3 regions of the Streptomyces sp. NRRL S-378 genome follow, and region 1 is predicted to be linked to each of the others. Evidence: riboswitches for the same ligand, from Rfam matches in the RefSeq annotation. Region 1 holds a riboswitch; each other region holds the start of a gene.

Region 1 (3,241 bases):
ACTTCAGCGACCAGAGGTCCAGCACGGGGCAGTCGTACCGGTCGGCGATGGCGCGCACGTGCGCGCTGTACGTCGCGACCTTGCCCCGGATGTGCTTGAGGACGGGCACGCCCCGGGTGTCGAACCCGGTGGTGATCATGACGTGGCCGACGGCTCCGGTGAGGTCGGCGACGGCCGCCTCGAAGCGTTCCGCCACGTCGTCCGGGTCGCTGCCGGGCCGGATGATGTCGTTGCCGCCCGCGCAGAAGGTGACCAGGTCGGGCGCGAGGGCCTTGGCTCTCGGCACCTGGTCGGCCACGATCTGGTCGAGGAGCTTCCCGCGCACGGCGAGATTCGCATAACGGAAGTCGTGCTCTTCGCGCTGATCGGCCAGGAGCACGGCGAGCCGGTCCGCCCAGCCGAGAAAGGAATCTCCGGGCCCCGGGTCCCCCACGCCCTCTGTGAAGCTGTCCCCGATCGCCGCGTACGAGCCGATGGTCTTGAGTTTCGTCGTCGTCGCTGCCACGAGAACCCATCCTTCACTCCCGTGAGCAACCTACGCCAACGTAATGAGGGGTTGACGGGCCGTGATCTGTACCACGCGGGATGTAAGGAATAAGTACACATGGGGGCCGGGCCCCCCTCGGGTCCCGGCCCCACGCGTGTCGGTGCTCCGTCGGCGGGTGCCGTCAGAGGGAGGCGCCCTTCGAGCGGAGGTAGGCGATCGGGTCCATGTCCGAGCCGTAGGACGGGCTCGTACGGATCTCGAAGTGCAGGTGCGGGCCGGTCGAATTGCCGGTGGAGCCGGAGAGGCCGATGCTCTGGCCGGCGGTGACGCTCTGGCCGGAGGAGACGGAGAGCTGGGACAGGTGGGCGTACTGGGAGTACTTGCCGTCCGCGTGCCGGATGACGACCTCGTTGCCGTACGCGCCGCTCCAGCCCGCGGAGACCACGGTGCCCGCGCCGACCGCCTTGACGCCGGTGCCCATGGGGGCGATGAAGTCGACGCCCGTGTGGTAGCCGGAGGACCACATGGCGCCGGCGACCTTGTACTGGGTGGAGACGCCACCGCTGACCGGGGCGACGAATCCGGAGGCGGCGGCCGGCCGGGCGGCCGGGGCCTCGGCCTGGGCCTCGGGGGCGGCGTCCCGCTGCGCCCGCGGTGCGGCGGCCTGCCCGGCCGCCTCGGACTCGGCCTTGGGGGCGGTCTTCGGGGCGGCCTTGGGGGCGGTCTTCGGGGCGGCCTTGGGGGCGGCCTCGGGGGCGGTCCGCGGGGCGGGGACGGTGTCGACCGGGGCGGCCTCGCCACGACCGCCGAGGGTCAGTTTCAGGCCGGGGTGGATCAGTGACGGGTCGCTCCCGACCGCCTCGCGGTTCTGCTCGTACAGCCGCTGCCAGCCGCCGTCCAGGCGGTGCTCCGCGGCGATCACCGAGAGGCAGTCGCCCGGGACGACCGTGTAGACGGCCGGTGCGGCCTGCACGGCGGCCGCGGGGGCGGCCTGGAGCGCGGCGGGGACCTGCTGGGCCACGGCAGGTGCGACGGCGGGCGCCGTCTGCGCGCCGGCCGCGTGGGCGCCGGCGGCGACCGTCAGCGGCAGGGCGAGGGCCGCGCCACCGGTGCCTGCGACCGCGAATCCGCGGGAAGAGAAAAGGGACTTGGGACGGCGGTGCTTACCCTTTGCAGGCATGGCGCATTCCTCTCCGGTGCCTGCGAGGTGAGCTGTCGGGTTCGGACTGGAGATGTCCGGCCGCACATGTACGGGACATGAACGGCTTCACCCCGAGCTGCACCGGAGAAAAGATCTCCGGCACAGCGGCTTACCTGGTTCCCCCGCTCCTGCCGCGCGAAATGGTTCGGTTGCGGTTTCCGGGCGGCGGCAGGATTCGGCGATCCACCCGGATCGATCGCGAAGGTAATCCCTTGCGGGCACGCCGAACAAGCCGCTAATTCCCTGACGGATTCACAGGTATGAGGGTGCGCCGGAATTCCGGTCACCCTCCGTCCATTCCGCCGCGCCAACAGCCGCCCGGGCCGGGCCATTCGGCTTTGACGATCAGGCACTCACGGTCACCGTATGATCTGGCTCACGGGGACGTGCCCGATCTCGCCTCCGGATATGGCAAGTTGGCGCCAAGTAGCTCAATTCGGACAGAGACCCCACGAGAAGGCGGAGGAGTTCCCGTGACCCAGCACATACAGGAGCCGGAGCTGGCCGGAGTGCGCAATTTCCGCGATGTGGGCGGATTGCCGACTTCTGATGGCCGAAGGGTCGCGACGGGACTACTGTTCCGAAGCGGACATCTCGCACATGCCACCGAAACCGATGCAGAATTCCTCGCCTCGCTCGGCCTCCACACCATCTTCGACTTCCGCAACGGCGCCGACCACGCCCTGGAGGGGCCGGACGTCGAGCTGCCCGGCGTACGGAACGTCAACATCCCGCTGTCGGACCCGGCGGACGGCCGGGAGTTCTGGCGGCTGGTCCGCGACGGCGACCTCGACCAGCTCCGCTCGATCCTGGGCGACGGCAAGGCGGCGGCCCGGATGGCGAACTCCTACCGGGGGATCATCCGCACCCGCACCGCCGAGCACAGCCGGGTGGTCCACGCCCTCGCCGAGGACAGCGTGCCCGCCCTCATGCACTGCGCGGCCGGCAAGGACCGGGCCGGCCTCTCCGTCGCCGTCACCCTGCTCGCGCTGGGCGTCGAGCGGGAGGCGATCGTGGCGGACTACCTGGAGTCCAACGCCCCGCACCGCCGGTACCGGGTGCGCCGCAGCTCCGCCTCGGCCGAGGCCCGCTCGCCCGAGGTGATGGAACTGCTCGCGCCGCTCTTCGACGCCCGCGCCGAATACCTGATCGCCGCCTTCGACACCATCGACGACGTCTGGGGCGGGGTGGAGCGCTACCTGGCGGAGGGCCTCGGGCTGGCGCCCGGGACCCTCGACCGGCTCCGCGACCGGCTGCTGGTCTGATCCGGGAAGACCGGCAGGGGCCGCGGGCCGCAGGGCGGGCGCAGGCCGTCAGCGTGCCGCGACGGCCTGCTTCACCAGCGTCCTGCCGAAGTCCCACATCAGCCCGGACCCGCCGTGGGCGTCGTCCATGACCTCGCGGAAGGCGCCGACGAACCGGTCCACGTCCCGCTCGTCCAGGACCAGCGGCGGAATCAGCTTGATCACCTCCAGATGGTCCCCGGAGACCTGGGTGAGGATCCGGTGCTTCTGCAGCAGCGGCACCACGACCATCTGCGCGAAGAGGCCCTT
Region 2 (3,241 bases), on a different contig from region 1:
CTGCGCCGCTTTCCGCTGACGGAAGGCCGGGGGAACCGCACCCCGGGAATTCGGCTCCCTCGAAAAGGTCCGGCGCAATCGGGAGCGCGAGGCCGCACACGATCCGCAGGAATTCGCGCAGCACATTATCCCGCGCACCGAATTCGCGCGATGCCGTCCTTTGTATACGGCTCCTGTTAATGGTGCCCGCTCGACATGTTTACGGCAGGTTGCGAAGTGCTCACCGCCGTCCGTTTCCGCAGCCGGTGCGCGCCGGCCGCGCGGTCGGCGTGGATCGCGGCCAGCGTCCGCGCCCGCTCGGCGTCCCCGCGCGCCACCGCGTCCACGATCGCGCCGTGTTCCGCCCAGGACTCCGCGGGCCGGGCCGGCGCCTCCACCACGAACATCCACGCCACCTTGTGCCGCATCTGCGTGAGCAGCGCGATCAGCCCCGGGCTGCCGGAGGCCTGCGCGAGGGTCTCGTGGAACCAGCTCCCGAGCGAGCGCAGGTCCTCGCCCTGCCCCCGCCTGGCCCGCTCCTGACCCAGCCTCACCAGCCCCCGCAGCACCTTGAGGTGCGCGTCGGTGCGGCGCCGGGCGGCCCGGGCCGCCGCCAGGGGCTCCAGCAGCATCCGCAGCTCCAGGAGGTCCGCCGCCTCCTGAGCCGTCGGCTCGGCCACGCAGGCCCCGGCGTGGCGCCGCGTGGTCACGAAGCCCTCGGACTCCAGGGTCCGCAGGGCCTCGCGGACCGGGACGCGCGAGACCCCGTACCGGCGGGCCAGCACCTCCTCGGTCAGCCGACCGCCCGGTTCGAACACCCCGGAGACGATGTCGTCGCGAATTGCCGTGCATACCGCGTGCGCAGGAATACGCAAGACCGAACCTCCGCCTATTTCCGATCGCCAGCCCCCATGCGCACACACGCGCACGTCACGACTCTATTGCAGCACAGCATAATTTCGAGAGCGGACGGAAATCCGAAACATTGCACCCGGACGCAAAAACACGAAGACCCCGGCTCGGGAGGCGGGGTCTTCGTGAAGCTGTGCGCCGTGCGCGCGGCGCGGTGAGCGGCGCCGGGGGGTCAGAGGCTGACGCCGTGCGAGCGCAGGTAGGCGATCGGGTCGATGTCCGAGCCGTACTGCGAGCCGGTGCGGGCCTCGAAGTGCAGGTGCGGGCCGCTGGAGTTGCCGGTGGAGCCCGACAGGCCGATCTGCTGGCCCGGGGTCACCTGCTGGCCGACGGAGACGTTCAGCGAGGACAGGTGGCCGTACTGCGTGAAGGTGCCGTCGTTGTGCTTGATGACGACGTTGTTGCCGTACGCGCCGCCCCAGCCGGCCTCGACGACGGTTCCGAAGCCCACCGCGTGGACCGAGGTGCCGGAGGCGGCGTGGAAGTCGATGCCGGTGTGGCTGCCGGAGGACCACATGCCGCCGCCCGCCTTGTACTGCGTGCTGACGTACGAGTCGTCCAGCGGCGAGACGAAGGTGTTGAGGCGCTTGCGCTCCTCCTCGCGGGCGGCGCGCTCGGCGGCCTCGCGCTCGGCCTTCGCCTTGGCCTCGGCGAGGCGCTTGGCTTCTGCGGCCTTCTGCTTGGCGTCGGCCTCGGCCTGGGCCTTGGCGGCGGCGTGCTCGGCGGCGCGCTGCTGGGACTCGGCCTGGTCCTGGATGTCGCCCGCGAGGTCCTCGGCGACGACGACGGCGCCCAGCCCGTTCTCCGGGGCGGAGCTGCTGTGGTTGTCCGCGGCGAAGGCCGGGGCAGCGAGGGAGCCGACCACACCCGTGGTGGCGATCGCGGCGATACCGGCGTAGCCGGCGGTCTTCTTGCTCAGGCGGCTGGAACCACGGTGCTTGCCGGTACCAGCGGGACGACTGCCAAACGCCATGAAGGGTTTGATCCTTTCCTTCCTTCTCGCCTACCGGGTTAGCTGACGGGTTCGGAGCAGGAAGGTCTCCTACGGGCCTCCTCTTGCGAGGGGGTCCGATTCACCCCAGGGACTGATGTGGGTCCCCGGCTCCCCAGGCTCGCGCCTGACGGGGACTCGGCGATTGCTGCCCGGTGCCGCGGGTGCGGCGGGCACAACTGACGGACAGCACGGCCGACGCTAGGCGGATCATCAGTCAATCGCCAAACAGACGCGCCTTTTTGTTGCGTACGCCACATCACATACGAGCAACCTCACCACTAAACGGACAAAAGAGGCTCCGGCGGAAACCCGCCGGAGCCTCCTGCGAAGTGCGTCAGTTGCCCGTCATCCGGGCGCCCGTGACGTCAGTTGGTGACGACCGTGACGTCACCGATCCCGAGGGCCCGCACCGGCTCCTCGATCAGCGCGGCGTCGCCCACCAGGACCGTGACGAGCCGGTCCGCCGGAAACGCCTTCACGACCGCCGTGGTCGCCTCCACCGTGCCGGTTTCGGCCAACTGCGCGTACAGCTGCGCCTGGTAGTCGTCGGGCAGCTCCTGCTCGACCTGGTCGGCCAGGGTGCCGGCGACCGAGGCGGCCGTCTCGAACTTCAGCGGGGCCACGCCCACCAGGTTCTGCACGGCCACATCGCGCTCGGCGTCGGTCAGACCGCCCTCCGCGAGGGTGCGCAGCACCTTCCAGAGGTCCTCCAGCGCCGGTCCGGTGTTGGGGGTGTCCACCGAGCCGCTGATGGCGAGCATGGAGGCGCCCTTGCCGTCGGCGGTGGAGCGCAGCACCTGGCCGAAGGCCCGCACGCCGTAGGTGTACCCCTTCTCCTCGCGCAGCACCTTGTCCAGGCGGGAGGTGAGGGTGCCGCCGAGGCAGTACGTGCCGAGGACCTGGGCCGCCCAGACACGGTCGTGGCGATCCGGCCCGATGCGGCCGATCAGCAGCTGCGTCTGGACCGCGCCGGGCCGGTCGACGATGACCACGCGGCCGGTGTCGTCGGCGGTCACGGGAGGCACGGGGCGGGCCTCGGCGGTGTCGCCGGTCCAGGCGCCCAGGGTGTCCGCCAGCACGGCGTCCAGGTCGATGCCGGTCAGGTCGCCCACGACCACCGCGGTGGCGGTGGCGGGGCGCACGTGGGCCTCGTAGAAGGCGCGTACGGCGGCGGAGTCGATCCGGGCGACCGTCTCCTCGGTGCCCTGGCGCGGCCGGGAGATCCGCAGGGAGGCCGGGAAGAGCTCCTTGGAGAGCTGCTTGGCGGCGCGGCGCTGGGGGTTGGCCAGCTCGTGCGGGATCTCGTCGAGCCGGTTGCGCACCAGCCGGTCCACCTCGGCGTCGGCGAAGGCGGGG
Region 3 (3,241 bases), on a different contig from region 1:
CTGGACCTTGGCGCCCAGGCGGTCGGTGATGGTCTTCCAGCCGGCCCAGTCGTCCTCGAACAGCGGGTCCTCGATGGAGACGAGCGGGTACGCCTCGACGAGCTCGGCGTAGTAGTCGGTCATCTCGGCGGCCGAGCGGGACTGGCCCTCGAACTCGTACTTGCCGTCCTTGTAGAACTCGGACGCGGCGACGTCGAGCGCGAGCGCGATGTCCTTGCCCGGGGTGTAGCCGGCCTGCTTGATGGCCTCGATGATGAGGTCGAGCGCGGCGCGGTTGGACTCCAGGTTCGGGGCGAAGCCGCCCTCGTCACCGAGACCGGTGGACAGGCCCTTGGTGTGCAGGACCTTCTTGAGGGTGTGGTAGACCTCGGCACCCCAGCGCAGCGCCTCGGAGAAGGACTCCGCGCCGATCGGGGCGATCATGAACTCCTGGATGTCCACGTTGGAGTCCGCGTGCGACCCACCGTTGAGGATGTTCATCATCGGAACGGGCAGCAGGTGCGCGTTCGGGCCGCCGAGGTAGCGGAAGAGCGGGAGGTCCGAGGCCTCGGACGCGGCGTGCGCGACGGCGAGGGAGACGCCGAGGATGGCGTTGGCGCCGAGCGAGCCCTTGTTGTCGGTGGCGTCGAGGTCGAACATGGCCTGGTCGATCAGGCGCTGCTCGGTGGCGTCGTAGCCGACGAGCTCCGGGCCGATCTGCTCGATGACGGCCAGGACGGCCTTCTCGACGCCCTTGCCCATGTAACGGTTGGGGTCACCGTCACGCAGCTCGATGGCCTCGAATGCACCGGTGGAGGCGCCGGACGGAACGGCAGCACGGCCGGTGCTGCCGTCGTCGAGGCCCACCTCGACCTCGACCGTGGGGTTGCCTCGGGAGTCCAGGATTTCCCGGGCTACGACGACGTCGATGGACGGCACGAGCATCTCCTTCTGGGATGTGACGCTGGGTGTGCGGTGGCGTGTCAGGCCGTGGGATGGCCTTGCCGCCTAGAGCCTAACCGGCTTCGGGGGTTCGACCGGCCGACCGCCCGACCCCTGGGACGAAAAAGGGACCGAATACCCCTCTTCCGGGACATACGACCCTTGATCATCGGCCTCGGAGGGGCCCCCGCGCCCGCACACACCGCCGCCCGGCGCGTGGGGGGAAGGGGCGCCGGGCGGTGGGAATTCTGCGTCTTGCGTACGCTTCTGCGGCTATCGCCGCAGCGTTCAGCTGAGCTTCAGCTTCTGGCCGGGGTAGATGAGGTCGGCGTCCGAGACGATGTCCTTGTTCAGCTCGAAGAGCTGCTGCCAGCCGCCCTTGACGCCGTTGGCCTCGGCGATGGTGCCCAGGGTGTCGCCGGGCTTGACCTCGTAGGAGCCGTTGCCGGTCTTCGGCGCGGCCGGGGCCTCGGTGCGCTCGGAACGGGTGGTCGGGACCTCGGTGCGCTTGGTCTCCTTCTTCGGCGCGGCCTTGGTCTCGGTCTTCTTGGTCTCGGTCTTCTTCGTCTCGGCCTTCGGCTTGGCGGAGGCCGGGGTCTCGGTGGAGCCGCCACCGGTGTACGAGGAGTTGGACAGGCCCTTGCCGCAGTGCGGCCAGGCACCCTTGCCCTGCTTCTTGAGGACCTTCTCGGCCACGGCTATCTGCTGCGCCTTCGAGGCCTGGTTGGCCTGCGGGGCGTACGACTTGCCGCCGAACGCGGCCCAGGTGGAGGACGAGAACTGCAGTCCGCCGTAGTAGCCGTTGCCGGTGTTGATGGACCAGTTGCCACCGGACTCGCACTGCGCGACCTTGTCCCACTCGGATGCGGTGGCGGCGCTGGCGGCGCCCGCGGCCATCAGGGGGGCGGCGACGGCCACACCGGCGACGCCGGCGAGCGTGACGATGCGAACGGCCTTGGAACCGCGACGGTGCTTGCCCTTGCCGGAAAGCAGCATGAGGTTTCTCCTCACCGACGCCTACGAGGTGAGCTGTCGGGTTCGGGCCTGTGAGTGCCCGGCGGTGCGACCTAGCGCGCCACTTAACCCCAAGCCGCTGCCCGGCCGTCTCTCAACGGCCGCTCGCGGCACCTACCTTGGTTCCCCCGCTCCTGCCTTCGGCGCTTGACGCGACGACTGTTCCCCCCGTCCGCCGGCAGGATTCGGCGATGCGGTCGAAGGAGCCCGCGGTGGCGGGCGACTCAGAAGGTAGACAGGTCTCTCCCCGATGTTCAACGAGGAACACCGGGGAGAAACGGCCCCTACTTGCGCTCCCCGCAGGGGCGTTTGCGCAGGTGAGAACGGGGTTTGCGGAAGCCCCCGGACGGGACACGCCAGTTGACCGGAAGAGACGCATGTCTCACTTGCAGAAAACAGACAATCAAGTCTTTCCGGACGAACCAACTGTCCTTATTGCGCGGTTAGATCCAGGTTCTGGCCCGGCTTGATCAGGTTGGCGTCATTGCCGATGACCTGCTCATTGGCCGCGTAGAGGCCGCTCCAGCCGCCCTTCACGCCCTTGGCAACCGCGATGGTCGCCAGGCTGTCGCCCGCCTGCACCGTGTAGACGGGGTCCGACGCGGCATCAGACGGTGCGCCCTCCTCGGGGGACGGCGCACCGCGGTGCTTGCCGTTGCCCCCGGCAGGAGTGGCACCCGGGGTCGACGGGGCGGCCGGGGTGGTCGGCGCCACGGGGGCCGTCGGGTCCGTCGGGGACGGAGTCGGGGTGACCGGCGGGGTCGTGGGCGCCGTCGGGTCCGTCGGGAGGGACGGGACCGTCGGATCGGCGGGGGTGACCGGCGGGGCCGTCGGGTCGGTCGGGGTGACCGGGGCGGTCGGGGGCGTCGTCGGGACGTCGGGCGCCGGCATGACGGGCAGTCCGACCGACGGCGCGTCGGGAATGAGGAAGGGGGAGCCCGTGGGGCTCGGGGTCTCCGCGGTCGAGAGGCCGAAGTCCGTCGCCGGCTTGCCGCCCCGGGTGGAGGGCACCACGTCGTCGGGGCGGGACGGCGCGGGGCCGACCGCGGCGGGGCTGCCCGGCAGACCCGGGTCGACCACGGCGGCCGGACCCTGCTGGTCCAGTCCGGCCGAGGCCGCGCACAGCGGCCAGGCCTGCGGGCCCTGGGAGGCCAGCACGCGCTCGGCCACGGCTATCTGCTGCGAGCGGCTCGCGAGGTCGGCCCGCTCGGCGAAGTCCAGACCGCCGGCGTTCTGCCATTCCTCCTGGGTGAACTGGAGTCCGCCGTAAGCGCCACTGCCGAAGTTCGCGCTCCACGAGCCGCCG

Evidence for each region. Region 1 has a riboswitch for cyclic di-AMP ahead of IH80_RS0131360 (M23 family metallopeptidase). Riboswitches for the same ligand answer to the same signal wherever they lie in the genome.
Region 2: another riboswitch for cyclic di-AMP. It lies ahead of IH80_RS0105610 (M23 family metallopeptidase); the one in region 1 lies ahead of IH80_RS0131360 (M23 family metallopeptidase).
Region 3: another riboswitch for cyclic di-AMP. It lies ahead of IH80_RS0117315 (transglycosylase family protein); the one in region 1 lies ahead of IH80_RS0131360 (M23 family metallopeptidase).

What each region holds. Positions count from the first base shown of each region.
Region 1 is NZ_JOBX01000062.1:30,586-33,826, reverse strand. Features, by position in the region: gene IH80_RS0131365 (SGNH/GDSL hydrolase family protein) at 1-505, opposite strand, end outside; gene IH80_RS0131360 (M23 family metallopeptidase) at 669-1,667, opposite strand; cyclic di-AMP (ydaO/yuaA leader) riboswitch at 1,672-1,879, opposite strand; gene IH80_RS0131355 (tyrosine-protein phosphatase) at 2,162-2,953, shown strand; gene IH80_RS0131350 (aspartate aminotransferase family protein) at 3,002-3,241, opposite strand, start outside.
Region 2 is NZ_JOBX01000005.1:179,569-182,809, forward strand. Features, by position in the region: gene IH80_RS0105605 (GntR family transcriptional regulator) at 177-854, opposite strand; gene IH80_RS0105610 (M23 family metallopeptidase) at 1,064-1,864, opposite strand; cyclic di-AMP (ydaO/yuaA leader) riboswitch at 1,877-2,036, opposite strand; gene IH80_RS0105615 (M16 family metallopeptidase) at 2,251-3,241, opposite strand, start outside.
Region 3 is NZ_JOBX01000021.1:69,011-72,251, forward strand. Features, by position in the region: gene eno (phosphopyruvate hydratase) at 1-924, opposite strand, end outside; gene IH80_RS0117315 (transglycosylase family protein) at 1,210-1,917, opposite strand; cyclic di-AMP (ydaO/yuaA leader) riboswitch at 1,921-2,091, opposite strand; gene IH80_RS0117320 (transglycosylase family protein) at 2,368-3,241, opposite strand, start outside.